DNA from 3 places in the Micromonospora sp. WMMD1219 genome. Region 2 is predicted to be linked to each of the others. Evidence: riboswitches for the same ligand, from Rfam matches in the RefSeq annotation. Region 2 holds a riboswitch; each other region holds the start of a gene.
The links. Region 2 has a riboswitch for cobalamin ahead of ACN27C_RS19700 (CbtB domain-containing protein). Riboswitches for the same ligand answer to the same signal wherever they lie in the genome.
Positions count from the first base shown of each region.

Region 1: another riboswitch for cobalamin. It lies ahead of ACN27C_RS30870 (peptidase); the one in region 2 lies ahead of ACN27C_RS19700 (CbtB domain-containing protein).
Region 3: another riboswitch for cobalamin. It lies ahead of ACN27C_RS27145 (acyl-CoA thioesterase); the one in region 2 lies ahead of ACN27C_RS19700 (CbtB domain-containing protein).

Region 1 covers NZ_CP186057.1:6,609,994-6,619,873, reverse strand. Annotated here, with positions in the region: gene ACN27C_RS30905 (hypothetical protein) at 1-633, opposite strand, end outside; gene ACN27C_RS30900 (hypothetical protein) at 666-2,237, opposite strand; gene ACN27C_RS30895 (hypothetical protein) at 2,234-3,904, opposite strand; gene ACN27C_RS30890 (response regulator) at 4,109-4,747, opposite strand; gene ACN27C_RS30885 (sensor histidine kinase) at 4,744-5,958, opposite strand; gene ACN27C_RS30880 (ABC transporter permease) at 6,197-7,222, shown strand; gene ACN27C_RS30875 (ABC transporter ATP-binding protein) at 7,219-7,902, shown strand; cobalamin riboswitch at 8,029-8,221, shown strand; gene ACN27C_RS30870 (peptidase) at 8,320-9,363, shown strand; gene ACN27C_RS30865 (hypothetical protein) at 9,399-9,880, shown strand, end outside.
Region 2 covers NZ_CP186057.1:4,119,454-4,129,333, forward strand. Annotated here, with positions in the region: gene ACN27C_RS19680 (FecCD family ABC transporter permease) at 1-793, opposite strand, end outside; gene ACN27C_RS19685 (ABC transporter substrate-binding protein) at 832-1,830, opposite strand; cobalamin riboswitch at 1,862-2,044, opposite strand; gene ACN27C_RS19690 (cobalt-precorrin-6A reductase) at 2,205-2,945, shown strand; gene ACN27C_RS19695 (CbtA family protein) at 3,005-3,787, opposite strand; gene ACN27C_RS19700 (CbtB domain-containing protein) at 3,908-4,114, opposite strand; adenosylcobalamin (AdoCbl) riboswitch at 4,163-4,238, opposite strand; gene cobA (uroporphyrinogen-III C-methyltransferase) at 4,311-5,288, opposite strand; gene cobC (Rv2231c family pyridoxal phosphate-dependent protein CobC) at 5,279-6,304, opposite strand; partial or broken gene ACN27C_RS19715 (cobyrinate a,c-diamide synthase) at 6,341-7,669, opposite strand; gene cobO (cob(I)yrinic acid a,c-diamide adenosyltransferase) at 7,663-8,277, opposite strand; gene ACN27C_RS19725 (VWA domain-containing protein) at 8,277-9,880, opposite strand, start outside.
Region 3 covers NZ_CP186057.1:5,789,945-5,799,824, forward strand. Annotated here, with positions in the region: gene ACN27C_RS27105 (TraR/DksA family transcriptional regulator) at 3-314, shown strand; gene ACN27C_RS27110 (acyltransferase domain-containing protein) at 364-1,311, shown strand; gene ACN27C_RS27115 (adenylate kinase) at 1,312-1,887, opposite strand; gene ACN27C_RS27120 (multidrug effflux MFS transporter) at 1,938-3,161, opposite strand; gene abc-f (ribosomal protection-like ABC-F family protein) at 3,607-5,244, shown strand; gene ACN27C_RS27130 (sensor histidine kinase) at 5,285-6,313, opposite strand; gene ACN27C_RS27135 (response regulator transcription factor) at 6,310-7,008, opposite strand; gene ACN27C_RS27140 (DM13 domain-containing protein) at 7,110-7,694, shown strand; cobalamin riboswitch at 7,726-7,932, shown strand; gene ACN27C_RS27145 (acyl-CoA thioesterase) at 8,064-8,576, shown strand; gene ACN27C_RS27150 (LysE family translocator) at 8,580-9,200, shown strand; gene ACN27C_RS27155 (PrsW family intramembrane metalloprotease) at 9,265-9,880, opposite strand, start outside.

The DNA of each region.
Region 1 (9,880 bases), 2.5 Mb from region 2:
CCGCAGGGTCTGGCCGAGGTCGGCGAACCGGCCGGCCCGATCGGCGTCCGGGTCGGTCCGCGGGGGCGCCGGCGGGTCCGGAAGCAGCACGTCGCGTCCGCCGAGCAGGGCCCGGACCAGACACGCCGCGTCGGCGTCGGAGCGGGCGAGGCGCAGCAGCGTCATCCCGCGCAGCACGCGGACCAGCACGACGGCTGCCGGTGACCGGGGGATCCGCAGGAACCGGCCCAGCACCAGCACGTCCACCACCCAGCCGGTCAGCTCCGCCGCGGCCGTGGTGAGCTGTCCGGCGTCCAGGTCGTGCTCGGTGGCCCACCCGGCGACGCCGTCGCGCAGCCCACCGACGGTCAGCCGGGCGTCGACGGCCACCCGGAGCAACAGCCACAGCGTCTGCCTGCCGAGCTCGTCGAGGCGGTCGTCCCGCGCCGCCAGCCGTTTGGCCAGCAGCCGCCGCGCCCGGTCGTCGTCGCCCTCGGTGACGACCTCCCGGACCGGATCCGACCAGGCGTCCCGGAAGTCGACGACCGCGTCGATCAGTTTCGGGCCGGTGGTGCAGGCGTCGGGGGCGGCGTCGCCCTCCCGGCGCAACTGGACGAACCGCAGGCCCACGTGGGTGGTGACAGGGGTGGTCATGGTTCCCCTCCGGTCTCCCGACTCGCTTGTGGTCAGATCTTCGGCAGGTGCAGGGCCGCGGGCATGCCGTACGCGGCGAGGTGTGTGTTGAGCCGGTCCACGAGCTGGTTCCATTCGGCCCGCACGTGTGTGTTCTGGCCGGCCGTCGTCTTCACGGCCTTCTGCCACTCGTCCTCGTGCAGTGCGCCGACCAGTTCCGCGAGGGTGAACTGGTCGAACGCCACGATCGGTTCGTCGGCGCGCGGCGTGTCGGTGAGCGGGAACGCCCACAGCGTCCCGCCGCCCGTCAGGGGGGAGTCGGCCGCACGGGCGGCGTCGTCGTACGCCGCCACGTCGCGGAGGGTGGGTACCGCCCGGTTGCCGTACCTGTCGACGCGCGTGACGCCGTCGAACATCCGACCGGCGTGCAGGTCGACCCGGGCGTGCTCCCAGGGGGAGAGGAGCTGGAGGTTGGCCGGTTCGGCGGCGCCGGTGAGCATCGACAGCCGGCTGGCCCAGACGGTCTCGTCCAGGTGGTTGCCCAGCCGATGCGCCCAGTCGTTCATGCGCTTGGTGAACCGCTGGACCAAGCCGTGCTCCCATTCGCGGGAGCGGGTCCGTACGTTCCAGGCGCCCGGCAGGCGGAGGGCCATCTCGAACAGCTCGTCCCGGGACCTCCGGTAGTACGGATCCCGGGCGTACCGTGTCTCGAGGTTCGTGGGGTCTCCGGTCCTGCCGGCGGTGTCGCTGCCGTGGTGGCTCCACAGCCGGTGCAGCGTGGCGTCGTCGGCCTCGATGAAGGCCTCGTCCTCCAGCCGGGCAGCCAACTCCCACCGCGCCTGCTCGGCGGTCCGGTCGTTGACCTTCTCCCGCACGAGCTTGAAGTGGTACACCGGCGAGTCGCCGGTCGTGATCATGTGGGCGATCTGCGGTTCGGACAGCAGCAGGTCGGGGTCGTAGTCCCAGGCGTGCAGCACGTCCTCGCTCTTCAGCCCCAACGTCCGGAACAGGGTGACACCGCGGGCGTCCAGCGGGATGTCTCGCCCCCACGCCCGCGAGGCCATCACCATCCCGATGGTGCGGTTGCCGCGGGCGGTGACGAGCTTTCCGTAAGCCGGATAGTGCAGGTCCGGCCCGGTCGGCGCGTTCATCGGGATGACGTTGAGCTCCTCGGGCAACGCGACGTGGTGCCCGATCTGGTAGCGGTACCTGCTGTAGGCGATGCCGCCGTCGTACGGTGTCGGGCCGAACCGGAAGTCGTGGAACGCCTGGACGAGCGCCTGGCGGTACAGGTCGGGGTCGGTGGTGCGCAGCATGGTCGCGGCGGCGGGCCCGAGCAGCGAGTCGACGATGCCGTGGAACAGCGAGTCGGCGGTGCCGCCGGCGAGGAACTCGCCGGTCGTCAGCCGTGGGTTGTCCCGCCGGGCCGCCTGGTAGAGATTCTGCAGGTACGCGGATTCCAGCGCGACACCGGAACGGTCGACGAGTTGCGCCGGATCGCGCAGGAACGCGGTCGGGACCGGCGTCACCGCCCTGGTCGCCGCCGTCTTCGCGGCCTGGGCGGTCAGCTTCTGCTGGGCCATCAGCAACCCCTGCTGCTGCACCAGCCCCACCGGCCGGGTCACGGCGACACCCGCGGCAGTTCGTCGATCAGGGCGGCGGCCAGGTCGGCGTCCACCGGGGCGGCTGCCGCCGCCGCCCGCGCCAGTCGGGGGAGCGGCACGTCACCACGGGTCAGCACCCGCCGGCCGGCGGCCAGCAGCGAACCACCGACCCGGTCCACCACGGGCGGCACCAGTACGCCACCCAGCGTCAGCGCCGCCGTCAGGCCGCTCATCGGCTGCCCGTCGAGATCCCTGCCGGTCAACACGTACGCGGCGACCGAACCGAGATCACGCAGGTCGTACATGGCTTGGACGGTGGGAACGGGGACGAACTGGCCCACCGTCGCCACCACGTGGACGATCTCCTCCAGAGTGGCCGGCCGGGCCGGCAGATCCCGCACCGGCACCACTTCGTCGGTGATCTCCAGGGGTACGTCGTCGAAGTGGGTGGCCACCCGCTCCCGATAGCGGACGATCCCCTTGACGGTGCTCACCCCGGCGGCGCCGACCGAGTCGTCGAGGAACACCCGCACCCCGGCGGTGCGGATCACGGTCAGCTGCCACACCGGTCCGTCGGGCGTCGTGGTGGCCGGGCCGCCGACCGGCTCGCCGTCGGAGTCCAGCAGATCCAGCCGGTAGGCGAAGCGGTCCTCGGCGCCGGCCGGGTCGACCCGGATGTGGATCGGCAGCGGCGCGCTGTCGGGTACCCCGCCCAGCCAGTCGACGTAGGTGTCGTACACGTCCTTGGCCAGCGTGAACGCGATGTCGTCGAGGACCGAGGCGGCGGCGACGAACCAGTCGGGCTGCCAGGACCAGGGCTGACCGCGAGGCGGGCGGCCCTGCTCGGGGCGGATCAGCACCAGGTCGAGTCCGTCCACCCGGACCTGCTGGACGGCCGTCGGCAGCAGCGCGCCGCCGACCCCCTCGACCGCCGCGTCCAGCGCGACGGTCCCGGCCACCAGGTCGGGTTCGGTGAGCGGGGCCGCCCGCAGCGGACCGCCGAGCGGTGGCAGCGTGTCCGGGTGCCGGTGGCGCTGGATCTCGAAGGCCAGGCTCTGGTCGCAGCGGGTGGGTCCGTCCCCGGGCAGGTACGCGGCTCGCAGCGCCCGCAGCCCGTCCGCGCCGAGCAGTGGCCGCGCCGAGAACGACACGCCCGGCGCCATGGCCAGCAGCAGCCGCATCGCGCTCCAGTGCACCAGCGGGGTGGCCTTCGGGTCCGCCTCCTCGATCTCGAAGGCGCGCGCGGGCGTGAACGCGTATCCCATCGGCAGCGGCGCGTACGAGATCGTCTCTCCGCCGACCACGACGCTCCGTTCGGCACCGGCGATCCGGTGCTCGACCCTCAGGTCGAAGACCAGCGGCTGGGCGGCGTCGACGTCGGTCACCATGACGGCGGACGCCTCCGGCCGCCGGTCCGCGTGCGCCGCGGTGGCGGCCTCGTAGCACCACCCGGGCAGATAGCTCACGGTCAGCGAATCGGCGCCGTCGAAGCGGACGTGCAGGACGTTGCTCATCGCGTCGAGGCACACGAACACCGGATCTGCCGGTGCACCGCCGTACAGTTCCAGCCAGCGGCCCTCGCCCTCGACCGCGGTGTCGAGGGTCAGCCAGACGTCCTCCAGCACGGCGCGCAGTGGCCGGGCCGCCTCGTCGGCAGCCTCCAGAAGGGTCGGTGGACCCGGGGCCATGGTTGGCAGCGTATCCACGGCGTGTCACGCTGCAGTCACCTGTCGGTCACTCGCGCGCGGGAAAGCGGACAGCGCGGAATCGGACAGGCCGCTCGACCCGCGTCGGCGCGGCGACACCGCAGGAGACCCAGGAACCGGGGCCAATGGCCGTCGGAGGGTGAGCGGTGACCGGCGGGTGGGAACAGGCGACCGTCGGACACCCGGTCAGCGGCGGATGAGGCCGAGGTCGGTGGCGGTGGCGACGGCGGCGGTGCGAGAGTCGACGCCGAGTTTGGCGTAGATGCGGGCCAGGTGGGACTTGACCGTGCCCTCGGTCAGGTAGAGGCGGGCGCCGATGGCCTGGTTGGACAGACCGTCAGCAACCAGCGCGATGACCTCGGTCTCGCGTCGGGTCAGGGCGGTGCCCGGCGTACGCAGGCGGTTCATCAGCCGGTCCGCGACGGCGGGCGCCAGCGTGGTGCGTCCGGCGGCGGCGGTGCGGACGGCGGCGGCCAGGTCCTCGGGTGGGGCGTCCTTGAGGAGGTAGCCGGTGGCGCCGGCCTCGATGGCGGGCAGGGTGTCGGCGTCGGAGTCGTAGGTGGTGACGATCAGCACGCGCGGCGCTCCCGGGCGGGCGGTGATCCGGGCGGTGGCTTCGACGCCGCCCATGCCCTTGCCGAACTGGAGGTCCATCAGTACGACGTCGATGTCGCCTTCGGCGGCGCGGGTGACGGCATCCTCGGCGGTCGCGGCCTCGGCCACGACGACGAGGCCGGGTTCGGTTTCCAGCACGGCGCGCAGCCCGGCCCGTACGACGGGGTGGTCGTCGGCCAGCAGGAGGCGGATGGGGGCGTCGTCGGTCACGGGCGGCCCTCGGGCTCGGTGGGTTGGGTGAGGGGAAGCCGGGCGGTCAGGTCGGTGCCGTGACCGGGCGCGGACTCGACGGCCAGGGTGCCGCCGAGGGTGTCCATGCGGGCACGCATGGCCGCCAGGCCGAAGCCGCCGCTGTCGGCGTCGGGGGCGGACGTCCGTTCGGGGTCGAAGCCGCGCCCGTCGTCGACGACGTGCAGGGCGACGTGGTCGCCGAGATTGCTGAGGGTGACCTCGGCGGTGGTGGCCCGGGCGTGCCGGACCGTGTTCGCGAGGGCGGACTGGGCGACACGCAGGAGAGCCACCTCCTGGGCGGTCGACAGCGGCACGGGGTCGCCGACGAGGTGGAAGCGCGCGGTGAGGCGGTGGCGGGCGCTGGTGGTGGTGCACAGGCGCTCCAGTGCACCGGCCAGGGTGGTGCCCTCCAGGGCGGGCGGGGTGAGTGCGGCGACGAAGCGCCGGGCCTCGGCGAGGTTGTCCACGGCGACCTGGCGGGCCGCGTCGACGTGGCCCGCGGCGGCGTCGGTCCGGCCGGGCAGGGCGCGCTCGGCGGCGCGCAGCAGCAGCTGGATGCTGGACAGGCCCTGGGCGAGGGTGTCGTGGATCTCGCGGGCCAGACGCTCGCGTTCGGCGAGTACGCCGGCGGTGTGCTGGGCCCGGGCCAGGTCGGCCCGGGTGGCGGTGAGTTCCTCGATCAGTTGCCTGCGCTGCTCGCTCTCCCGGTACAGCGCCTGGTATCCCCACACCACCCCGACGGCGACGGCGGCGCCGAGCGCGGGACCGATCGCCACGGCCGGGGTGAAGGAGCCGGTGTGGGCGGCGAACCCGGCGACGGCAGCCGCGGCGGTGACGATCACGGCAGCCAGGCCGGCGCGGCGCGGCAGCAGGTGGAGCTGGAGGAAGTACAGCGGAAAGGCCACCCAGATCGCGTCGGGGGACAGGCCCAGCAGCAACAGCCACACGGCGCCCACGGCGGCCAGCCACCACGCGGCGGTCCGCCGCGAGCGGCGGATGCGGGGAAGGAACGGCCCGGCGGCGTACGTCAGGCCGAACGCCGCCGCAGCAGCGACGATCAGTCCGGCGTGGGGCCGGTCGACGGCCACCGCCCGGCCGGCGACCAGGACGAGCAGGCCGGCGATCAGCAGGTGAAGGCACCAGGCCAAGGCCCGGATGGTCGGCGTCAGGACGGGGGCAGCGGTGCTCACAGTGCGTCCCACGTTACCGAGGCAGGCGGCCCGGGGGCCTCTATCGAAAGTTAGAACCCGGGTGCCGTCTTCCGGCCCGCGAAGTGCCGTCCTACGCCAGACGCGCACACGGGCGTCGGCAGCGATGGTGGATCCATACCGCTTCCACCGCTGGAAAGGACAGGCCGAGGCCGTGTTCGTCGCCTGGAGAGATCTGAAGTTCGCCAAGGGGCGCTTTGCCCTGATGGGGACCGTCATCATGTTGATCACCCTGCTGGTCGGGCTGCTGTCCGGGTTGACGGCCGGACTGGGCCAGCAGAACGTCTCGGCCATCACCGGCCTGCCCGCCGACAGGATCGCCTTCCAGGCACCCGGCGACGGCCAGAGTGTGTCGTACTCCAACTCCACGGTCACCGAGAAGCAGTGGGAGCAGTGGGCCGAGGCCCCCGGAGTCACCGGTGCCGAGCCGCTGGGCATCACCACCACCAAGGCCACCGCCGGGGACAGAAGCGCCGGGGTCTCCGCCTTCGGCGTCCGGCCCGGCTCCCGCCTGGCCCCCGACAGCGGCCGGATCGACGGGCGCTCGGCAGTGCTGTCCACCAAGGCCGCCGACGACCTCGGCGTGCAGGCCGGTGACTCGATCACGCTGGCCGCGCAGCAACTCACAGTGGCTGCAGTACGGGGCGACGCCTCCTTCAGTCACACCCCTGTGGTGTGGACCAGCTTGGACGCGTGGCAGCGGATCGCGCCTCCCACCGGCACCGGTGGCGGCGGCCCGACGGCCACCGTCGTCGCCCTGACCACCACCTCGGGGGCCGATCTGGCGGCCATCGACCGGCAGGCGGGCACCGAGACGGTCTTCGTCGACGACTCGCTGTCCGCGATCGGCTCCTACACCTCCGAGAACGGCTCCCTACAGCTGATGCGCGGCTTCCTGTTCGCCATCTCCGCCCTGGTCATCGGTGCCTTCTTCACCGTCTGGACCATCCAGCGCAGCGGTGACGTCGCCGTGCTGAAGGCACTCGGCGCCTCCACCGCCAACCTTCTCAAGGACGCCCTCGGACAGGCCGTCGTCCTGCTCACCGGCGGCACGCTGCTCGGCACCGGCATCGCCGCCGCCCTCGGCGCCCTCGTCGCCGGGTCCGCGGTGCCGTTCCTCCTGACCCCGGTGACCGTCCTGCTCCCCGCGGCCGTGATCGTCATCCTCGGCGCGCTCGGAGCCGCTCTGTCCATCCGCCGCATCACCTCCGTCGACCCGCTGACCGCCCTGGGGAGCGCCCGATGAGCCTGAACCTGACCGACGTCACCCTCACCTACCCCGACGGCGAGGGCCGCCTGACCGCCCTCGACCGCGTCACCCTGGACGTACCCAAGGGCAGCCTGACCGCAGTGATCGGCCCTTCCGGCTCCGGCAAGTCCAGCCTCCTCGCGGTCGCCGCCACCCTCATCACCCCCGACTCCGGCACCGTCACCGTCGACGGCACCCCCACCACCGGCATGATCAGGAGCGAACTCGCCGACCTGCGCCGCCGCAGGATCGGCATCGTCTTCCAGCAGCCCAACCTGCTGCCCTCCCTCACCGCCGCCGAGCAGCTCCAGGTCATGGCCCACATCGACGGCCGCCCGCCGGCCACGGCCCGCACCCGCGCCATGGAACTCCTCGACGCGGTCGGCCTCGCCGGCCAGGCCGACCGCCGGCCCCACCAGCTCTCCGGCGGCCAGCGCCAGCGCGTCAACATCGCCCGCGCCCTGATGAACGACCCCACCGTGCTGCTCGTCGACGAACCCACCAGCGCCCTCGACCACGAACGCGGCGCCGCCGTCATCGACCTGATCACCCGCCTCACCCACCAGCAGGCCACCGCCACCGTCCTGGTCACCCACGACCGCACGCTCCTCACCGCCGCCGACCAGATCGCCGAGGTCCACGACGGCCGCCTCCACCTTCCGGCACCGGCCCGCTGAAGCGGCGCGACCCACGAGCTGTCCGGCCCGCAGCAGCAACCCGGCGTACGCCGGGACGCCGGCCCGTCCCCGGCCGGCGGGAACGCGGTCGCGGCCGACGGAATGTGAGACCGCCGACTCCGCCGCTCGTCACGGCACGTGTGCGGCTCCTGGCGCATTGACACCGGGGCTACGGCCACATAAGACTGTCGCGACAACTGAACCACCGCGTGTACGTGCGGGGGAAGACCGGTCGAAATCCGGCGCTGGCCCGCAACGGTAGGCCGTCCAGTGGACTCTGGCGGCGAGCCCGAATACCCGTCGTACGCGTGAATCCGCTCCCCACCCGTCGTGGCCCACGGGTCGGAGTCCCGACCGACCCGGCGTTGCCGCATCGGCCGGGCTTTCGACGACCGCCGGGCCGGAAAGGCGCTTCCGATGGTCGTCCGCCGAAGCCGGCACCGCCTGCTCGCGCTCCTCTGCGGCGTGCTCGCCGCCCTCATCCTCACCACACCGGCCGTCGCCGCACCCGAGCGCGCCGCCCTCACCCGCCCCGAGGCCGCCGCCGGCTGGCTCGCCCGGCAACTGGTCGACGGGGAACGCTTCGAGGCGGTCTTCGACGGCGTCGCCTACCCCGACCAGGGGCTGACCCTCGACGCCGTGTTCGCCTTCGCCGCCGCGGGCGCCGCCGACGACTACAGCGCCGACGCGCTGGCCTGGGTCACCCGGCCGGACGTCCGCGACGGATACGTCGGCGACGGCGTCGCCGAGGCGTACGCGGGCGCCACAGCCAAGCTCGCCCTCGCCGTGCAGGTGCGCGGCGGCGACCCGGCCGACGTCGGCGGGGTCGACCTGATCGCCCGGCTGCGCTCGCTCCAGACGCCGGCCGGCCGGTTCAGCGACCGGTCCGCGTACGGCGACTACAGCAACGCGTTCAGCCAGTCCTTCGCGCTGCTGGCGCTGGACCGCACAGCGGCCGGGGCGCCACCGGCGGCGGCCGCCTGGCTGGCCGGCACCCGATGCCCGGACGGCGGCTACCCGCTGCTGCCCGCGCAACCGGTCTGCGTGTCCGACGTGGACGCGACCGCGCTCGCGACGCAGGCGCTGCGCGCCGCGGGGCGTCCGGCCGACGCCGCCGCCGGGCTGCGCTGGCTCGTGTCCGTCCAAGGTGCCGACGGCGGCTTCGCCAACGCCGCCGGCGCGCCGAACGCCAACAGCACCGGCCTCGCCGCGCAGGCCCTGCGCGACGGCAGCCGGCCCCTGGCCTGGGCGCGCGCCCGGGTGTTCCTCGCCGGACTCCAGGTCGGCTGCGCCGGGGCACCGGCGGACCGGGGCGCTGTCGACTTCGACGGCGGCGGCTTCGACCCGGCCACCGCGCCGCGGGCCACCGCCCAGGCCGTCCTCGGTCTCACCGGGACCGGGTACGCCCGCCTGTCCGCCGCCGGTGCCGAACCCGGCGCGCCGGCGCTCGCCTGCCCGTGAACCCCCTCGCCGCTCACCCGATCACAGGAGGACCCGTGTTCCGTCGTTCCACAGTCCGCAGTTGGCTGGCCGGCCTGCTGGCCGCCGCCGTGGTGGGCGTCGCGCTGACCGCCGCCGAACCCGCGCCCCGGGCGGCGCACGCCGCCGCCTGCGTCGGCACCTCGGGAGTCACAGTGGTCGTCGACTTCGCCGCACTCGGCGGCGGCGTCCAGGTCGGATGTGCCCCGGGTGACCCGGCCACCGGCCTGGCCGCGCTGCAGGCCGCCGGCTTCACAGTCACCGGCACCGCCCGCTGGGGCCTGGCCTTCGTCTGCCGGATCAACGGCAAGCCCACCGCCGCGACCGAGCCGTGCGTCAACACCCCGCCGGTCACGGCGTACTGGTCGTACTGGCACGCCCCCAGCGGCGGCTCCTGGTCCTACAGCACGTCCGGGGCGACCAGCTACAACCCCGCGCCGGGCAGTGTCGAGGGCTGGTCCTTCGGCGCCGGCGCCCCGCCGAGCATCGCCGCTCCCTA
Region 2 (9,880 bases):
CGATTGCCCCGCTGATGGACACCAATACGGCGGTCAGCAGCGCGGTCCCGATCAGCAGTAGCCATCGGCTGCGGCCTACGTCGACGCCCAGCGCGGCCGCCGCCTCCTCGCCGAAGGCGAACGCGTTGAGCGTCCGGGCGTGCGACAGGACCAGCAGCAACACGATTGCCAGCACCGGAAGAGCGCAGCAGACCTTCGCCCAGCCGGAGCCGGCGAGCGAGCCCGACAGCCAGAAGGTGATGCTTTGGGTGGCGCGTGGGTCACCCACCCAAATGATCACAAAAGAGGTGCAGGCGGCGCACAGCTGGGCGATGGCGATCCCGGCCAGCACCACCCGGGTCGGAGCGAGCGCACCTCGCCGCGCGGTCAGCAGCACCACGACCGCGAACGTGGCCAGGGCGCCGGCGAATGCGCCACCGCTGACCGCGACCATGCCGCTGCCGATTCCCGCGACGATCACCAGCACCGCGCCGAGCGCCGCCCCGGAGGAAACCCCCAGTAGGTAAGGGTCGGCCAGGGGGTTGCGCGTGACGGTCTGCATGACGGCACCGACCGCCGCTAGCCCCGCGCCGACAGTCGCGGCGGCGAGCACTCGGGGCAGCCGCAGGTTCCAGACGATGTGGCCGCGCAGTACCGATACATCAGCCTTGGCGAGGCCGAGGTGCTCGCCGATGATCGCCCATACCGTGCCGATGGACAGGTCCGCCGCGCCGATGGTGATCGCCGAAATCACCGAGGCCAGCAAACCGGCCGTGAGCGTCAGCGTGATGGCGGCCGTGCCGGCGGTGCGCACCCGGGTGGTGCGCGCCGCCGCCCGGTCCGTTGTGGTGATCAGTTTCCGGCCTTGGCCGGGAGGGCACCGATGCCCTGTGCCAGGGCTTCGATGCCGAGGACGCTGCGGACCCCGGCGACGGTGCAGGAGAACGGGATCACCACGTACCGCTGGCGTTTGACCGCAGGCAGGTCCTTGAGCGTGCTGTGCCCGGCCAAGAACGCCTTTTTCTTTTCTGCGGTATCCCAGGACGCGTCGACTAATACGATGACATCGGGGTCGCGTTCGACGACTGTTTCCCAGCTGGTGTCGGCCCAGCTGCCGCCCACGTCGGCGAACACATTCGTCACGCCGGTCGCGGCCATGACCATGTTCGGTCCGCCGCAGCAGGCGCCGACGCTCGGCGCGTCGCTGCCGCCGTCCCACCACATGCTCCGGGTGCCGTTGCCGTTGGCGTTACCGGCTGCCTTGTCGATGCGGGCCTGCTGATCGGCGATCAACGCCTCGGCCTGATCGGTCACCCCGAAGATCGCGGCGATCTCCCGGATCTCGGTGAAGACATCCGAGATCGCAAGCTTCGGCGGCCGGGTCTCCTTCGGGCAGCCGGCGGGGGAGATGTAGGTGCCGACACCGAGCTTCTGCCATTCCGCGCGGTCACCGACGCCCTCGTCACTGAACGCGCTGTTGAATGCGGCGTAGACGAAGTCCGGCTCCGCCTCGAGGAGCTTCTCCTTGCCCGGGTACTCCTTCGCCAGAACGGGGATCTTCGCGTAGGCGGCCGCATAGTCCGGCAGGATCTCGTCGTCGAGGTAGGCGGTGCCGATCATCCGGTCTTGCAGGCCCAGCGCCAACATGATCTCGGTGGCCGGCTGGTTCATCGTCACCACGCGGGCCGGCGGATGGGTGACCGTGACCGGGGTCCCGCAGTTGGTGACCGCCACCACAGCGGGGCTTGGAGCCGACGTCGGCGAGCTCGTCTCGGCGGCGGAACAGCCGGCGATCAGGATCGGGAGCAGAGACAGCGGCGCGGCGACGCGCCAGGACATGGGGAACCGCACAGCGGGACCGCCTTCCAACACCTCGTGGACAGGTCGTTCTGTTGCCGTGGCCGGTCTCCTGGCTGACGGGTGTACCTGCCGGCGGCCGGCCTTCCCAGGCGATGAGCCCAGTGACCTCGCGAACGACGAGGGCCGACGGCATTCCCGATCACAGTGGCGAGGGCCGCGCCGGCATCGCACCGGCTTCCCGAACACCACGGCGCACACACCTTAACCACCGTTGTGCCGACCCGGTCACTGCGTCCGCAGTTGCTGTCGTCACATCGGTTTCGACCTGCTCGGTGATTCTGGTCGGGAAGCATCTGGACGTCGAGGCGCTGTTGGCAGCCGCCGAGAGATGATGTGCGGGCGGTGTCGACGATCGGAGCGGACGGGTGAGGGTGCTGGTGCTGGGTGGGACGCGGGAGGCGCGTTCGCTGGCCGATAGATTGGTGTTCGCCGGCGACGAGGTGGTGACGTCGCTCGCCGGCCGGGTGGCTCGTCCGCGGCGTCCCGTCGGTGAGGTGCGGGTAGGCGGGTTCGGGGGGGTGGACGGACTCGTCGGCTATCTCGACGCCGAGGCGGTGGATGTGGTGGTCGATGCCACCCATCCGTTCGCCGAGCGGATCAGCGCAAACGCTGCGGAGGCGTGCCGCCGCGCGGGGGTGCCGTTGCTGCGCCTAGAGCGCCCCGGGTGGTCGACGCGACCCGACGCCGGGACGTGGCACTGGGTCGACGACCACGATGAGGCCGCGGGGGTGGCCGCGCAACTGGGCGAGCGGCCGTTCCTGACCATTGGCCGCCAGTCGCTGCACCGCTTCGCCGACCCGCTGCGTGAACACCGGTGCCTGGTGCGCGTGGTCGACCCACCCGAGATCCTGCTGCCTGTCCGTTGGACGGTCCTGCAGAGCCGCGGGCCCTACCCGCTCGAGCATGAGCGTGGAGTGATGGCCGACGTGGATGTCCTGGTGACGAAGGACTCAGGCGGGGATCATACGGTAGCCAAACTGGACGTTGCGGCCGAGCGAGGGCTTCCTGTCGTTGTCGTGCGGCGGGCCGGCACGCCGACGAGCGTCAGTGTCGTTGCCGAGGTGGAAACGGCTTACGCCTGGGTTCGAGCGCAGCCGGCACGCTAAGCGGGCCGCAGCGATGGCACAGCGGTACCGCGGCCCCTGCGATCCGGCCGGTCGACGTCCTACAGGGAGGCGGCGAGTTCGCGGCGACGCTGAGCCTCGGCGGCCCGGTCCGCGTCGCGCCCGACCAGGCCGGTCAGGACCACGCCGAGCACCGCCCATAGGGTGGCGATGGTGAGGATCGACTCGCGGCGGAAATACCAGAGCGTGTCGGCCGGGAAGTTGCCGACCTCGTTGACCGTCGGCAGGATCAGGGCGGCGGTGACCACGACGACGAGGTACCCGCCGCAAGCGACCACGACGCTGGCGAACGCGCCGAGCCGGGCCAGCAGACGGCGCGCCAACATGACCGCCGCGATCGCGGCGGTGAGGCTGATCGTCCAGAACCCGAAGTACAGGGCGGTGCGCTCCCCGATGGTGTCGCCGCTACCGACCGCCGGTGGGGTGGACGGGTATTTGAGGAAGGGCACGAGGGCCGTCGTGACGAACCCGGTGGCTGTGACCAGGGCAGTCGAGGAGCGTGGCGAAAGGGAGCCCAGCCGGCCGAGCGCGAATGCCGCGGCGAGCGCACTGGCGCCACCCAGGGCCGTGCCGAGCAGGATCGTGCCGGTGGCCAGGCCCCACGTGGACTGAGTGGCGCGGGAGACGTCGGCGGCCTCGCCATGGCTGTGGTCGCCCGCCGCCGTGGCGTCGTGACTGTGCTCGGCTGCGACTGAGGCGGCCTCTTCAATAGCGATGGCAGCGTTGATCTCGGGTTCGGCGATGGCGGAGGCGATGAGGAAGGCCGCGAAGCCGGCGAGGGCACCGGCGACCAAACCTCGGAGCAGAAAGGTACGGGGGGTCATCTCGGGTCCCGATCGTGAAGACAGCACCGCGGGCAACACAATCTGTCAGCGATGTCTTTGAAGAGAGGAGAATTCGGTGCCGGGTCCGGACAGGAATCCGGGCCGAATGACGCGCGGAGGTCAGTGGCAGGGATAGCCCATGACGTGGCGAGCGTCGTGGACAAACTCGTGAACCATCGTGCCCTCAATGACCGAGAAAGCACCCTGCTCGGCACCGACGAAGAACAGCACCACGAGGGCGAGTAGGGAGAAGAAGCCCGCCCACGGAGCGAGAGCGGAGACCGGGATGCGGGGAAGGGCCGGTACTGCCGTGGTGGCCTGAGGCATGTGACACTCCTTGGGGATTCAGCGTCCCATCGACGGATGTTCGCCTTGGCTGGAGGGTCTGGCTTCGCCGCGAGCGGCGTCACAGTAGCGCGACTGCGCCGGATTCACACCGGCTTCCACCAGCAAGGTGACACGAGGCTAACAGAGCGGCGAGCTCACCTGAAGGCGTAGCGCCGGTGCTTGTGTACTCAGGTGGTCACGGTACGAGGGCGGCTACCGCACCGATGACGGCGACGGCCGGGGCACCGACGCCGGTTGCTGCGGCATCGGTGGCGACGCGGGCCAGCGTGCTACGGACAACCCGTTGGCTGGCCAGACTGGCGTCGGTCACGAGGGCGCACGGGGTGTCGGGGACCAGCCCGCCGTCCAGCAGGGCCTCGGCGATGGCTGGCAGGGTCCGCACACCCATCAGCACGACCAGGGTGGTACCGGATTGTGCCAGTGCGGCGTAGTCCAGCGTGGAAGCCGAGTGGCCGGGCGGAACGTGGCCGGATATCACGGTGAATCCCTGGGCGAGGCCGCGGTGGGTGACCGGGATACCGGCCAGCTCGGGTGCCGCGACGCTGGAGGTGACTCCGGGCAGCACTGTGACCGGGACGTCAGCGGCGGTGCAGGCCTGGACCTCTTCAAAACCGCGGCCGAACACGTACGAGTCACCGCCCTTGAGCCGCACGACGTGCTTGCCGGACTTCGCGTGCTCGACGAGGAGCCGGTTGATCTCCTCCTGGCTGGTCGAGCGTCCGAACGGGATCTTCGACACGTCGATGACCTGCACGCCCGGAGGCGCCCAGGCCAGCGACTCCCAGGGGGCGAGCCGGTCGGCGACGACGACGTCGGCGGTTTCGATCGCGGCTCGTCCGGCGACCGTCACCAGGCCGGCGTCGCCCGGTCCGGCGCCGACAAGCGTCACGCGGCCGGTGTCCGTGGGTGCGGTGGCAGGCTGGCGTTGCGGTCGCGTAACGGAGCGGATGACCAGGTCGAAGGTTGTCTCGTCGACGGGCTCGGCGGTCAACCTGAGGCGGCCGCGTTGGGCGAGGTCCTCTAGGGCGGCGCAGACTGTGGCGGCATGGACGGTCACGTCGGCACCGTCGCGCAGCAGTCCCGCGACGATCGGGACGGCGTGGTCGGCGCCGTCCAGGAGGAGGACGCAGCGTCCGGTGACGTTCATCTCCATGCGGTGTGGACTCCCAGTGCGGTGATCAGGTGGCGGGTGGCCGCGGGCTCGGGCACGGTGATGCGGACCCAGGTGTCGTCCAGACCGGGAACGCCGTCGACGCGACGCACGGCGATGCCGTCGCCGTGCAGCCGGATACGGGCGGCGGACCCCAGCCGCGCGAGTACGAACGGGGCATTGGAGGCGGCGACCTCGATGCCGAGTGCGTTGAGCCCATCGACGAGGACCCGCCGGTGCTGCTCGACTCGATGTGCTTGCCGTCTGGCCTCGCGTGTTGCCTCGGGACTGGCGGTCGCCGCGATGGCGTGCAGGGCCGGGGTGCTGACCGACCACGGCGGCTGCTGCGCGCGCAGGTCGGCGAGTAAGGCCGGGTCGCCGATGACGTAGCCGGCGCGGATGCCGGGCATGGACCATAGCTTGGTGAGAGTACGGATGACCAGCAGACCCGTGACTCGGTGCTCGGCCAGACTGTCTGGCTGGCCGGGCACGAAATCCATCAAGGATTCGTCGACTACCACCACCCGCCCAGGTCGGCACAGCGCACGGATCGTCGCAGCCGGGTGCAGCCGACCCGTCGGGTCGGTGGGGTTGCTGATGACCACGAGGTCCGCGTTCGTGGGGATGGAATCCGGTTCCAGGGCGAAGCCGTTCTCGGGCCGGCAGAGGACGTGGGCAGCGGTGCGCAAGGCAACGTCCGGCATGGTGAGCTGCGGATGTACGACGACCGGGCGTTGCCACGGTCGGGCGCGGGCGAGCAGGAAGAACGCCTCGGTGGCCCCGGCGGTGACGAGGACGTCATCGGGGCGGCGGTCGTGGCGCCGTGCCACTGTCTGCTGCGCCGCCGTGGTGTCGGGGTAGCTGGTGCAGGCGGCGATACCGTCGCAAAGTGACTGGTCAAGCCAGTCCGGGCGAGGCCGCCGGCTCCTGTCGTCCGCGAGGTCGAGCAGATCGTTGCCGATCTCGGCCTCCGTGTCGGCCGGCGGCGGGCACACCACCGATGCCGGCCCGGGCGGCACCAAGGCGCGAGGGGCGGGGCGGGCTTGCGACGCGACGGCGTCGGCGAAGGATTGGGCGAGGTGAGGGTGACCGGCCCAGTGCACGTGCAAGTAGGACGCGCTCAGGGTGGGGCCGGCATAACCGACGGGCTCGGCGTCGACCCTCCAGGCCGGCCGGTCGCCGTGCACCGGGGTGACCGTCGTGCGGTGGAACTCGTGCGCGGTCGCGGCGGCGCCGGCCGGCCCGAGGAGCTGGTCGTCCACCAGGGTGGGCCGCCGGTAGGCCAGGGTGAGGCGCGGCGTCATCGCGGCGTCCGCGTCGAGGGCCCCGACCATGGGGTGGCCGTCGACGGTGTGGCACAGGTACAGCAGGCCGGCGCATTCGGCGACGGTCGGGACGCCGTCCAGCACAGCCTGGCGCAGCTCGGCACGCAGGCTCGTGTTCGCGCTCAGCGCCGCGGCGTGCACCTCCGGGAAGCCACCGCCCAGGTATAGCCCTCGAGCGCCGCTGGGCAGATGTCGGTCTGTCGCGGGATCGAAGGGGATGACGCTGCATCCCGCCGCTTCGAGCAGTTCGGTCGTCTCGGTGTAGCGGAAGGTGAATGCGCGGCCCGCCGCGACCGCCACCACCGGAGCCGCCAAGGAAGAGCGGCACACCTGCTGGCTGGGTTCCCAGGGTGCCGCCTTGAGGTCCGGTGCGGTTCGCGAGATCTCCAAGACGGCGTCCAGGTCCACGTGCGCGGCGACCTGTTCAGCGAGCCGGCCGAGCGAATCGGCCGCCGTGTCGCGTTCGGTGGCCGGAACGAGCCCGAGGTGCCGCGAGGGGGCGGTGATTCCCTGGTCACGCCGGAGGATGCCCAGGATGGGGACGCCAATGGACTCCACGGCCCCGGCGACCTCGGCGGCATGGCGGGGGGAGCCGGCCTTGTTGAGTACGACGCCGGCGATCGTGACGCCGGGCTCGAAGGTAGCCATGCCGTGCACGACCGCGCCGACGCTGCGTGCGGCGTGCGAGACGTCCACGACGAGGACGACCGGTGTTCGGGTCAGCGTCGCGACGTGCGCGGTCGAGGCGAACCCGTCGCCGCCTATCTGACCGTCGAACAAGCCCATCACGCCTTCGATGACCGCAATGCCGGCGTTGCGGGCACCGTGCAGCAGCAGGGGCACGATGAGCGAAGGGCCGACCAGGTGGGGGTCGAGATTGCGGCCGGGGCGGCCGGTGGCGAGGGCGTGGTAACCGGGGTCGATGTAGTCCGGCCCCACCTTGTGGCCGGAGACGACGTGCCCGCGGGCAGCGAGCGCGGCCATCAGCCCGGTCGCGACCGTCGTCTTGCCGTGCCCGGAGGCCGGCGCCGCCACGAGGACCCGTGGCAGGGTCACCATTCGATGCCCCGCTGGCCCTTCTGGCCCACGTCCATCGGGTGCTTCACATGCTGCATCTCGGTGACCAGATCGGCGACCTCCAGCAGGCGTGGGTCCGCGCGGCGGCCTGTGACGATTACGTGCTGGGTGCCCGGGCGGTTCGCCAGCGTCTCGACGACATCGTCGACGTCCACCCAGCCCCACTGCATCGGGTAGGTGAACTCGTCGAGCACGTACAGGCGGTGCCGCTCGGCCTGGATGCGTCGCTTGACTTCGGCCCATCCCTCCGCTGCCGCGGCGGAGTGGTCGTCGTCGGTGCCACTCTTGCGGCTCCATGACCAGCCCGAGCCCATCTTGTGCCACTCGACCGGACCGCCTTCGCCGGTTTCCTCGTGTAGCCGGGCGAGGCGTTCGAGCACGGTCTGCTCGCCGATGCGCCACTTGGCGGACTTGACAAACTGGAAGACGCCGATATTCCAGCCCTGGTTCCAGGCCCGCATCGCCAGGCCGAAAGCGGCGGTCGACTTTCCCTTGCCGTTACCGGTGTGGACCATCAGCAGCGGGCGGTTGCGACGCTGCCGCGTGCTGAGCCCGTCTTCCGGCACGACGAGCGGCTTTCCCTGCGGCATCAGGCCACCGCCTCACGGGCGGTCGCGGCGCGCACCACACCGGTGAGACCGTCGGCCGTCACCTCGCCGAGTGGCACGTACTCGGCCCGTAGGTGGGCGGCGAGCTCAGCCGCCAACCCGAGCCGGAAGCGGCCTGTCTCGCAGTCGACGACAACGCTCTGCGCGCCGGACACGGCGAGGTGCCGGGCGTGGCGATGGGCACGGCCGAGCGCATCAGGCCCGGCAGTGGCCCGCCCGTCGGTGACGACCACGAGCAAGGCACGGCGCGACGGGTCGCGCAGCGCCTCCCGGCGCAGCACCCCCGCCGACTGCTCGAGGCCTTCGGCGAGCGGGGTTCGTCCGCCGGCGGGCAGCTGCGCCAGACGGCGTGCGGCGACGTCGACCGAGCCGGTCGGCGGCAACGTGACGTCCGCGGTTTGCTGGCGGAACGTCACCAGGGCCACCTTGTCACGACGACGGTAGGCGTCCAGCAGCAGCGCGAGGACCGCTGCCTTGACCTGCTCCATCCGACGGCGCGCCGCCATCGACCCGGACGCGTCGACGCAGAGCAGGACGAGGTTGGATTCCCGACCGACGGTCTCGGCCCGACGCAGGTCGATGGCGGACAGCACGAGGCCGCGTCCGGTGGTGCGGCCGCCACGGGAAACCTGGTGCGGTGCGGCGGCGGAGATGGTGGCGGGCAGGTGAAGCCGACCGGTGGTGGACCGGTCGCGTTTCACCCCGGCGACGCGGCCCTGAGGGGTACGCGCTTGCGAGCGGCGTCCGGACTGGCCCTTCCCGGTGCCGTGCACGACGAGCAGCCGGGCGCGAACCGGCTGACCAGCCGGGGTGACCGTCTCGCTCGCCGCATTCGCCGGCGGTGCCTGCCGGCCGGGCTCGGCGCCGGAGCGCGGAAGGGACTCCGATGCGCCGCCCGCGGGTGCCTGCTCGGCCCGATCGTCGTGCGGCGTCCCGCCGGGGCCGTCACCCGGGCCGTCATCCTCGGGGCCGGGATCGTCGCGGCCGAGTAGCTGGTCGAGGCGCTCCTCGTCCAAGCCCGGCTCGTCGAACGGGTTGCGCCGACGCCGGTGCGGCAGGGCAAGCCGGGCTGCCACGCGGATGTCCGCGCGGGTCACCTGGTCACGTCCCTGCCAGGCGGCGTGTGCGGCGGCCGTCCGGGCGGTCACCAGGTCGGCGCGGAGCCCCTCTACGTCGAACGCGGCGCAGATCTCGGCGATCGCCGTCAGCGTTTCCGTGTCGAGCGCCACCGCTGCCACCGAGCGTTGCGCCTCGGCCAGACGGGCGCGCAGCTGCGCCTGCGCGGGCGCCCAGGCCGCGGTGAACGTCTCGGGGTCGGCGTCGAAGGCAAGTCGGCGGCGAACGGCCTCCACGCGCGACGCCGGGTCGCGCGGAGCGGCCACCTCGACGGTCAGGCCGAAGCGGTCCAGCAGTTGCGGGCGTAGCTCGCCCTCCTCGGGGTTCATCGTGCCGATCAGCACGAACCGGGAGGCGTGTTCGACGGAGATGCCGTCGCGCTCGACGCTTACCCGTCCGGTGGCTGCAGCGTCGAGCAACAGGTCGACCAGGTGGTCGTGCAGCAGGTTCACCTCGTCGACGTAAAGCA
Region 3 (9,880 bases), 1.7 Mb from region 2:
TCATGACGCACGCCCTCAACCGCACCGACACGCTGCGCGAACTGCTGGACCGGCAGTTCGGCGAGTACACCGACCAGCTCACCGAGCTGACGCTGCACACGCGGCAGCCCGACTACGGCGGGCACGACCCGGACACGCTGCGCCGGCTGATCGAGACCGCCCGGCAGGGGGTCGCGGACACCGCCCAGGCACTGAAGCGGATGTCCGAGGGCACGTACGGCGTCTGCGAGCGATGCGGGCAGGACATCCCGACCGCCCGCCTGGAGATCCTGCCCTCGGCCCGCTTCTGCGTGCCGTGCCAGCAACGACGCTGAGCACCGCACGGGGCTGTCGGGGCGGACGCCGGCCGGTAGCGTCACCGCCATGGATGTCGATGACGTCGCCGGCCGGCTCGGCGTGCCCGCCGAGGAGGTCGACCGGGTGCACCGGCTCGCCGGTGACCTGCCCTCCGCGCCGCTGCCCTCCCGGGCGGACGCGCCAGCGCTGCTGGACCGGCTCGCGGTGCGCCCCGACGACGCCGCCGAGATCCTCGCCGGCTGGCCGGAACCCGGTTCGCCACTGTGGACCCCGGAGCTGCGCTGGTTGCTGGACCGCTCGATCGCCCTGGTCCGCGCCGACCTCGGCGGCTTCGCCTGGCTGCCGCCCGGCCCGGCGCTGCCCCGGGACCGCGGTCCGGCCTGGCGGCACCTCTACGCCTACGCCTACCTCGCCCTGGTCGACGTCGTCCGGGCCTACCACGGCGACCACGGCGTCCCCGACGACGTGTCCTGGGCGACGCTTGCCGACCTGGGCAACAACCTCGCCGTCGACAGGCGGATGAACGGCGAGGGCTGGCCGATCATGCAGTGCTGGCTGACGTTGCACGCCCGCGGTGGCCTCTACGACCTGGGCCGACTGCAGCACCAGCGCGGCGACGACGGCGCGATCGGCCTGCACATCCCGGACTCGGGACCGCTGACCCCGGAGGCGGTCGACGCGTCGCTGGAGCGGGCACGCGCGTTCTTCCCGCGCCACTTCCCCGGCGAGCACTACGCCGCGTTCTCCTGCGGCTCCTGGCTGCTCGACCCGCAGTTGCGCGAATACCTGCCGGAGGACTCCAACATCATCCGGTTCCAGCGGCGGTTCACGCTTGAGCCCCACCAGGAGCAGGACACCCCGGACGGCGACGTCGAGGTGCTGCGGTTCGTGTTCCGCAGCCTCAGCACGCCGCTGGACCGGCTGCCGCGCCGCACCGTGCTCCAGCGCGCGGTGATCGACCACATGCGGGCGGGCCGGCACTGGCAGTGGCGTCAGGGCCGCTTCCCGATGTAGTCACGTCAGCGGCCGCGGGCCACCCCGGTCCGGCCCGGCCCACGGTGTCACCGGCGCTCCGCGCGCCAGCCAGTCGTCGAGAGCGGCCGGGTCGTCGAACAGCAGCACCGGCGGCCCGGCCGGGTCGGCCGCCCAGGCCCGCATCCGCCGCCGCGCCCGGCCGAATCCGGTCAGGTGCCACACCAGGATCGAGTCGCGGGACAGCACGCTGCGCAGCGTCTCCCGGTTGCCGTTGCAGATCAGCTCGCCGCTCGCCAGCCGCCGCCGCGTGCGCCGCAGCAGCCGCCGGAACGAGACGCCGCGCGGGTAGTCCAGGCCGATCACCAGGTCGGCGCGACCCAGGACCACGTCCCGCCAGCCGTGGTACGCGCCGTCGACGATCCACCTGTCGCGCCGGCAGACCGCCTCGATCCGGCGACGCTGCTCGGCCACCGGCACCTCGACCCAGCCCGGCTCCCACAGCAGGTCGTCCACCGGATGCCAGGGCAGGCCGAACCGCTGCGCCAGATGCGCGGCGAGCGTCGACTTGCCGGAGCCGTGGATGCCCTCGACCAGGATGCGGGCCGGGGCGCTCATGGCAGCAGCGTAGGCACCACGCGCACCCGGCGCGATCCGGGGCGGCCGGGTCAGTGCGCGACAGCGACCGCCGGCACCGCCTCCAGGCCGGCGAGCTGGGACGGCCGGACGACGACCAGCAGCACCAGCAGTGCCGCCACCATCCCGCCGGCCACCACCAGGGCCATCGCCACCGCGCCGGTGCCGAGCACGCCCACCAGCGGCGCGGCCACCGCGCCCACGCCGAACTGCACCGCACCGAGCAGGGCGGACGCGGTGCCGGCGGCCTCGCCGTGGCGGGACAGCGCCAGCGCCGGGGCGTTCGGCATGGCCAGGCCCGCCGCCGCCAGCACCAGCCACAGCGACACGAGCAGGGCGGGCAGCCCACCGAAGCCGGTCGCGGCGAACACCACCAGGGCCAGCCCGGCCACCGTGCCCGCCGCCAGCGACGTCACCAGGATCCACTGCGACGGGTAGCGGCGCAGCAGCCGCACGTTGTACTGGGTGGCGCCGATCAGGCCCACCGCGCCCGCGCCGAACGCCAGGCCGAACTCCTGCTCGTCGAGCCCGTAGGTGTCCTGGAGGACGAACGACGAACCCGCGACGTACGCGAACAGCGCGGCCATGGCGAGCCCGGCGACCAGGACCAGGCCGACGAAGACCCGGTCCCGCAGCAGCCCGCCGTACGTCTTCACGGTCGCGACGACGCCGCCGCGCTGGCGACGTGCGGGTGGGAGCGTCTCAGGCAGCGCGAGCGTGGCCAGCGCGACGAGCAGCACCCCGAAGACGGCCAGGACCACGAAGACGCCGCGCCAGTCGGTCCACCGCAGCACGCCGCCGCCCAGCGTCGGGGCGAGGACCGGCGCCGCACCCATCACCAGCAGCAGCCGGGACAGCATCGTGGCGAACGCCGACCCGCTGAACAGGTCACGCACCACCGCCATCGCCACCACGGCGGTCGCGGCGACACCGAGGCCCTGCACGACGCGCAGGACGCCGAGGACGGCGACGTTCGGGGCGACCACACACAGCGCCGACGCCAGGATGTGCAGCAGGAGACCGGCGATCAGCGGGCGGCGCCGCCCGACCGCGTCCGACAGCGGCCCGATCAGCAACTGCCCGATGGCGAGCCCGGCGAGCGTGCCGGTGAGCGTCAGCTGGACCGCCGCCGACGTGGTCGCGAAGTCGCTGACGATGGCGGGCAGCGCGGGCAGGTACATGTCGATGGTCAGCGGACCCACAGCGATCAGCGAGCCGAGGACCAGCACGAGCTTGAGCCGCTGACTGCGGCTCATCAGGTCGCCCGGGGTGGGCGTCGGGGTGGCATCGGTCTTCTGGGGCGTCCCGGCCCGGTCGGCGTGCGGCCGGGCGCGAGAGGGTGCGGCACTCACACCCTGAGTCAAATACGCCTCCGGTGATCACATTCCCGTCTCGGCGAGAGGTAACGCAGGTCACGCGCTGCTCGGTGCCTGCCGGTTCCGGCACGCCCGTGTGCGGGACCGGCCGGCGAGCGTCGTCGGTGCTACGGTGGAGCGGAGTGATCCAGTCCAGGACTGGCAAGCAGGGAGATCAGACATGGCGGGTGACGACGACATCTCCGGGTGAGCCCGGGCATGTGACAGACCACCGGCGCGCGCGGATCAGCGCCGTTCGCCGTGGTCGCCTCGTCGTTCTCCAAGACCATGTCCCCCTGCCGGGCGGCTCCGGTCCGCCTGCCCTCACTCCGAGGTTGTCTTCCCGATGTCCCATTCCTTCATCGTCTGCTCGAACCTGACCTTCTCCTGGCCGGACGACACCCCGGTCTTCCAGGACCTCTCCTTCACGCTCGGCGGCGGCCGTACCGGCCTGGTCGCGCCGAACGGCGCCGGCAAGAGCACGCTGCTCAAGCTGATCGCCGGTGAGCGCCGGCCCACCGCCGGGTCGATCACCGTCGACGGCGTGCTGGGCTACCTCCCGCAGAGCCTGCCGCTGGCCGCCGGCCTGACGGTGGCCGAGGTGCTGGAGATCGCCCCGCTGATCGCGGCGCTGCACGCCATCGAGGCCGGCGACGCCGACGAGAAGCACTTCACCACCATCGGCAGCGACTGGGACATCGAGGAACGCACCCGGGCCCAGCTCGACCGGCTCGGGCTCGGCGACCTCGCCTTCGACCGCCGCCTGGACACGCTCAGCGGTGGGCAGGTGGTCTCCCTCGGCCTGGCGGCGCAACTGCTCAAGCAGCCCGACGTGCTGCTGCTGGACGAGCCGACGAACAACCTCGACCTCGACGCCCGGCACCGGCTCTACGACGTGCTGGAGCAGTGGAACGGCTGCCTGCTGCTGGTCAGTCACGACCGGGCGCTGCTGGACCGGATGGAGCGCATCGCCGAGCTGGACCGCGGTGAGGTGCGCTTCCACGGCGGGAACTTCACCTCGTACGAGGCGGCGGTGCGGGCCGCGCAGGAGGTGGCGGAGAAGAACGTCCGCAGCGCCGAACAGGAGCTCAAGCGGGAGAAGCGGGAGTTGCAGGAGGCCCGTGAGCGGGCGGCCCGGCGGGCCGGGAATGCCGCCCGCAACCTGAAGAACGCGGGGCTGGCGAGGATCGTCGCCGGCGGCCTGAAGCGGAACGCTCAGGTGGCCGCGGGCAAGGCGAACGAGATGCACTCCGGGCGGGTCGACGACGCCCGGGCCCGCCTCGACGAGGCCGAGCGGGCGCTGCGCAACGAGAAGACGATCACCGTGGAGCTGCCCGCCACCACTGTGCCGGCCGGACGCACGCTGCTGACCGCCGAACGGGTCCGGGTCCGGCACGGCGAGCGGTCGCTGTTCGCCGCCGACGGTGTCGACCTGACGATCCGTGGCCCGGAGCGGATCGCCCTGCTCGGCGCCAACGGCGCGGGCAAGTCGACGCTGCTGCGCCTGATCGACGGCGACCTGGAGCCCGAGAGCGGCCGGATCACCCGCGCCGAGGGCCGGATCGCGTACCTGTCGCAGCGGCTGGACCTGCTGGACCTGGACCGTACCGTGGCGGAGAACCTCGCCGTGTTCGCGCCGCAGGCCCCCGACGCGCAGCGGATGAACCTGCTCGCCCGCTTCCTGTTCCGCGGCCCGAGCTCGCACCTGCCGGTGGGAGTGCTCTCCGGCGGCGAGCGGCTGCGCGCCACGCTCGCCTGCGTGCTCGGCGCCGAACCGGCGCCACAGCTCCTGCTGCTCGACGAGCCGACGAACAACCTCGATCTGGTCAGCGTCGGTCAGCTGGAGAGCGCGCTCAACGCCTACCGGGGCGCACTGCTGGTGGTGAGCCACGACGAGCGGTTCCTCGCCGCGATCAACGTCGGCCGCTGGCTGCGCCTGACCGAGGGACGCCTGGTGGAGACCGGTCCCCCGGACGCCGGCTGACCGGCCCGCCGCGCCCGTCGGCGGCGGCGACCCCGGGCGGTCAGACCGCCGGCAGGCGGACGACGAACCGGCACCCGCCGGTCACGTTGTGCGCGTGCACCCGCCCGCCGTGCGCCTCGACCAGTCCCCGCACGATCGCCAGGCCCAGACCGCCTCCGGCCGGCGCCGCCTCGTCGGCGCCGGCCGGTGCGGGGGTACGGGCCCGGGTGCCCCGGAACGCCACGTCGAACACCCGGGGCAGGTCCGCCTCGGGAATGCCGCCGCAGGTGTCGGAGACGGCGAGCCACGCGTCGTCGTCGTCCCGGCCGGCGTCGATGCGCACGGTGCCGTCCGGTGGCGTGTACCGAACGGAGTTGACCAGCAGGTTCGTCACGACCCGGGCGAGTTCGGCCTCGGCGGCCCGGACGGTCGGCCAGCCGGTCTCCGGGGCGAGCACCCGGACCCGCCGGTCGGCGGCCAGCGGCGCGGTGGCGGCGATCGCGTCGGAGACAACGTCGCCGAGCGGCACCGGGGACAGCGCGGGCCGCAGCGCTCCGGCGTTGATCCGGGACAGCTCGAACAGGTCGTCGACCAGGCGGGTCATCCGATCCGTCTCGACCCGGATCCGGCGGTGGTACTCGGCCACCGCCGCCGGCTCGTCGACCACCCGGTCCTCCAGCGCCTCCGCCATCGCCCGCAGCCCGGCCAGCGGCGTACGCAGGTCGTGCGAGACCCACGCGACCAGCTCGCGGCGGCCGGCCTCCAGCTGCCGTTCCCGCTGCCGGGCCTGGTCGGCCCAGACCGCCGCCTGCGCCAGCCGGCGGGCGAACGCCACCCCGACGGCCAGGCTGACCGCCGCGGACGCCGCGACCGTGACGAGGACGACCTGGAGGTCGTGCGCGGACAGGAACATGGCCTGGGCGACGGCCGTGACGCCCGCCGTCACCGAGGCGATCGTGACCGCGAGCAGCACCGCGATGTGCGCGAGGATCGACCGGTGGCGCACCAGCCGCAGCGCGCCGACGCCGAGCGCGCCGACGACCGCGCCGGCGAGGAGGGCGTAGAGCCCGATGACCAGCAGCTCGTTCACCGGGACGCGTCCGACGGCTCGTACCGGTAGCCGACGCCCCACACGGTGACGATGCGGCGGGGCTGCGCCGGGTGGTCCTCGATCTTCTCCCGCAACCGCCGGACGTGGACGGTGACAGTGGACTGGTCACCGAACCGCCAGCCCCACACGCGGTCCAGCAGCTCGGCCCGCGACCAGGCGCGTCCCGGGTTCGCCAGCAGGAACGCGAGCAGGTCGAACTCCCGTACGGTCAGCGACAGCGGCTGCCCGCCGCGATCGGCGACGCGCCGGTCGGTGTCCGCGGTGAGGTCCCCGTCGCGCAGCACCCCGGTCGGCCCTCGGTCCTGCGGGGCGGCACGCCGGAGCACCGACCTGATGCGCAGCACGAGTTCGCGCGGCGAGAACGGCTTGGTCACGTAGTCGTCCGCGCCGACCTCCAGCCCGGCGACCCGGTCGGCCTCGTCCCCGAGCGCGGTGAGCATGACCACGGGCAGGCCGGGCAGCCGGCGACGCAGCCGCCGGCACACCTCGATGCCGTCGAGACCCGGCATCATCAGGTCGAGGACCACCAGGTCGGGTGGCTCCTCCTCGGCCGCGGCGAGCGCGTCCGGCCCGTCGAAGGACAGCCGGACCCGGCAGCCGTCCTGCTCCAGGTAGCGCCGGACGACGTCGCTCACCGTCCGGTCGTCGTCGACGACGAGCACGTAGCGCCCCATGGGCCAGACGCTACCCACTGGCCCTCCGGTGCGGCGGCCCGCGGTCGAGCCGTAAGCGGACGGAAAGATCTTTCCGCCGGGTCCGCGCCTACCGTCGGGGCATGGGCAGAAGACGTGTGGTGTTGTCGGTGCTCGCCGTCGTGGCCGTCACCGGTCTCGGGGTGAGCCTGTACCTGTTCCAGCCGTGGCGGCTGGTGACCGACCGCGAGGTGCGCGAGGCGCTGCCCACAGTGGCGGAGCCGCAGCCGGCCGGCACGACCGGCCCACCGGCGACCGGCACTGCCAGCTCGTCGCCGACCGGCGCACCGCCCGCCGACGTGGTGCTCGCCGCCGGTGACTTCGTCACCCACGAGCACGACACGTCCGGCCGGGCGCAGCTGGTCCGCCTCGCGGACGGCCGCCGGCAGCTTCTGCTGCGGGGACTGGACACCTCGGACGGACCCGACCTGCGGGTATGGCTCACCGACCGGAAGGTGCTGCCCGGCCGGGCCGGCTGGCAGGTGTTCGACGACGGCCGCTGGGTCGAGCTGGGCCGGCTCAAGGGCAACGTCGGCGACCAGGCGTACGACGTCCCGGCGTCGGTGGACCTGGACGGTCTGCGCAGCGTGTCGATCTGGTGCAAGCGGTTCGCGGTGTCGTTCGGCGCGGCGCCGCTTGCCGCTGTGACGGGATCGGCGCCGGCCTGACGCCTGTTGCCGCCGGCCTCGGACGCTGGGCTACGCTGCGGGAAGCGCTGGTTCACCCGGTCGGCGACGGCCGGGTGTCGTAAGAGGGAACCCGGTGGGAATCCGGGACTGCCCCGCAGCGGTGAGTGGGAACGACAGCCGTCAACAGCACTGGGCCACGGCCTGGGAAGCGACGGCCAGTAGGCGACCTCGTGTCACGCCCGCGAGTCCGAAGACCTGCCCGCGTCGCGCGTACCACCGGTGCGCGCCGCCGTCGACCTCGCGGGTGGGTCGGGCGGGTGACACGTCGTGCGCAGGGCCGTCGGCGTGTCCTCGACGTGCACACCCCGGCCGGTCGGCGGTCCGCTTCTGCGAGGACGGAACCGCACAGTGCCCGACACCATCACGCTCACCGGCCGACCACCGTCGGCCTCGCACCTGACCCTGTCGCAGATCATGGACCAGCACCACACCAACCTGATGGGCACGGTCCACGGCGGGCGCATCCTCAACCTGATCGACTCGGTCGCCGGCGTGGTCGCCGCCCGCCACTCCGACGGACCGGCCGTCACCGCCGCCATCGACGAGACCGCGTTCCTGCGTGCGGTACGCGTCGGGGACGTGGTCCACGTGGACGCCCGGATCACCTGGGCCGGCCGCAGCTCGATGGAGGTGGCGGTGAAGGTCAGCGCGGACCGGTGGGACCGCGCGGTGCCGCCGGTCGACGTCGCCACCGCGCACCTGGTGATGGTGGCGGTCGACGACGACGGGCAGCCCCGGCCGGTGCCGCCGCTGCACGCCGAGACCGACGGTGACCGGCGGCGCTACCGGGAGGCGCAGATCCGGCGCGAACACCGGCTGGCGCTGCGCCGGGCGCTGCTCGACGGCGCCGGGGAGGGCTGAGCGGTGCTCGGACTGTCGGCGGCCACGCTCGCCGGTTACCTCGCCGCGATCGTGGTGCTCATGCTCACCCCGGGGCCGGACATGATGTTCGTGCTCGCGAACGCCACCCGGTACGGCCCGCGGGCCGGCGCGGTGGCCGCGCTCGGGGTCGCCGCCGGGGAGGCGGTGCACGTCGCCGCCGTGGTGGCCGGGCTCGCCACCGTCATCGCCGCGTCCCCGGTGCTGTTCACCGCGATCCGGTGGGCCGGTGCGGCGTACCTGATCGTGCTGGGCCTGCGGGCGCTGCGCGGCACGGGCCGGCGCGCCCCGGCGGACCGGCCGGACGGCGGCGCCGGGCGGGCGTTCCGGCGCGGGCTGCTGACGAACCTGCTCAACCCGAAGATGATCCTGTTCAGCGTGGCGTTCCTGCCGCAGTTCGTCCGGCCCGAGGCGGGTCCGGTGGCGGCGCAACTGGTGCTGCTCGGTGCGATGTTCGTCGCGGTGCAGCTCACCGTGGACCTGGCGCTCGGGGTGGGCGCCGGGCGGTTCGCCGGCCGGTGGGGCGACAGCCGCTGGTCGCGGCGTGTCGACCGGCTCTGCGCTGTCGCCTTCGTCGCGCTCGGCGTCCGGCTGGCCGCCGGCTGAGACGCGTCGGGGGTCGGCGATGCCCAGGCCGGTTGATCGACTCCACCACGCCGGGGTGGCGGCATCAGAAGTGCTCCGACCCCGCCACCTCGGCGAACTGGCGATGATCATGAGGCCGGTCCCGGTTCGACGCCGGCGGCGTCCCGGACGCCGGCGGACGCTCGCGGTCCAGGTGCAGGCGCAGCAGCACCCAGCCCAGTGACACGCCGCCGATGAACACGTACGCGGGCTGGGTGCCGAACGTGTCCCAGCAGGTGTGCAGCGTGACGGCGGCGGCGAAGGTGAGCAGGAACGCCGCCAGTCTGCGGCCGCCGGGCGCGGCGGCGAACGTGAACAGCGCGGCGGCGGTCAGCCCGGTCCACGCCAGGTGCGCGGCGGGCGCGGTGAGACCGCGTACCAGCAGCGTCCGCTCGACCGCGCCGAGGTTGCCCTCCGACCCGACGAACGCGGCGAACGCGTAGCCCATGGTCTCCAGCGCGGCGAACCCGGCGCCGGAGGCCACGCCGATCACCAGCCCCTGCGCCGGGGACGGGTGCCGCCGCCACAGCAGGAGGATGCCGGCCGGCACGATCAGCTTGGCGGTCTCCTCGGCCAGGCCGACGAGCGCCATCGGCAGGACGCCGAGGCGGTGCAGGGTGCCGTACTCCAGCCAGCCGGCGGCGACCACGCCGATCACACCG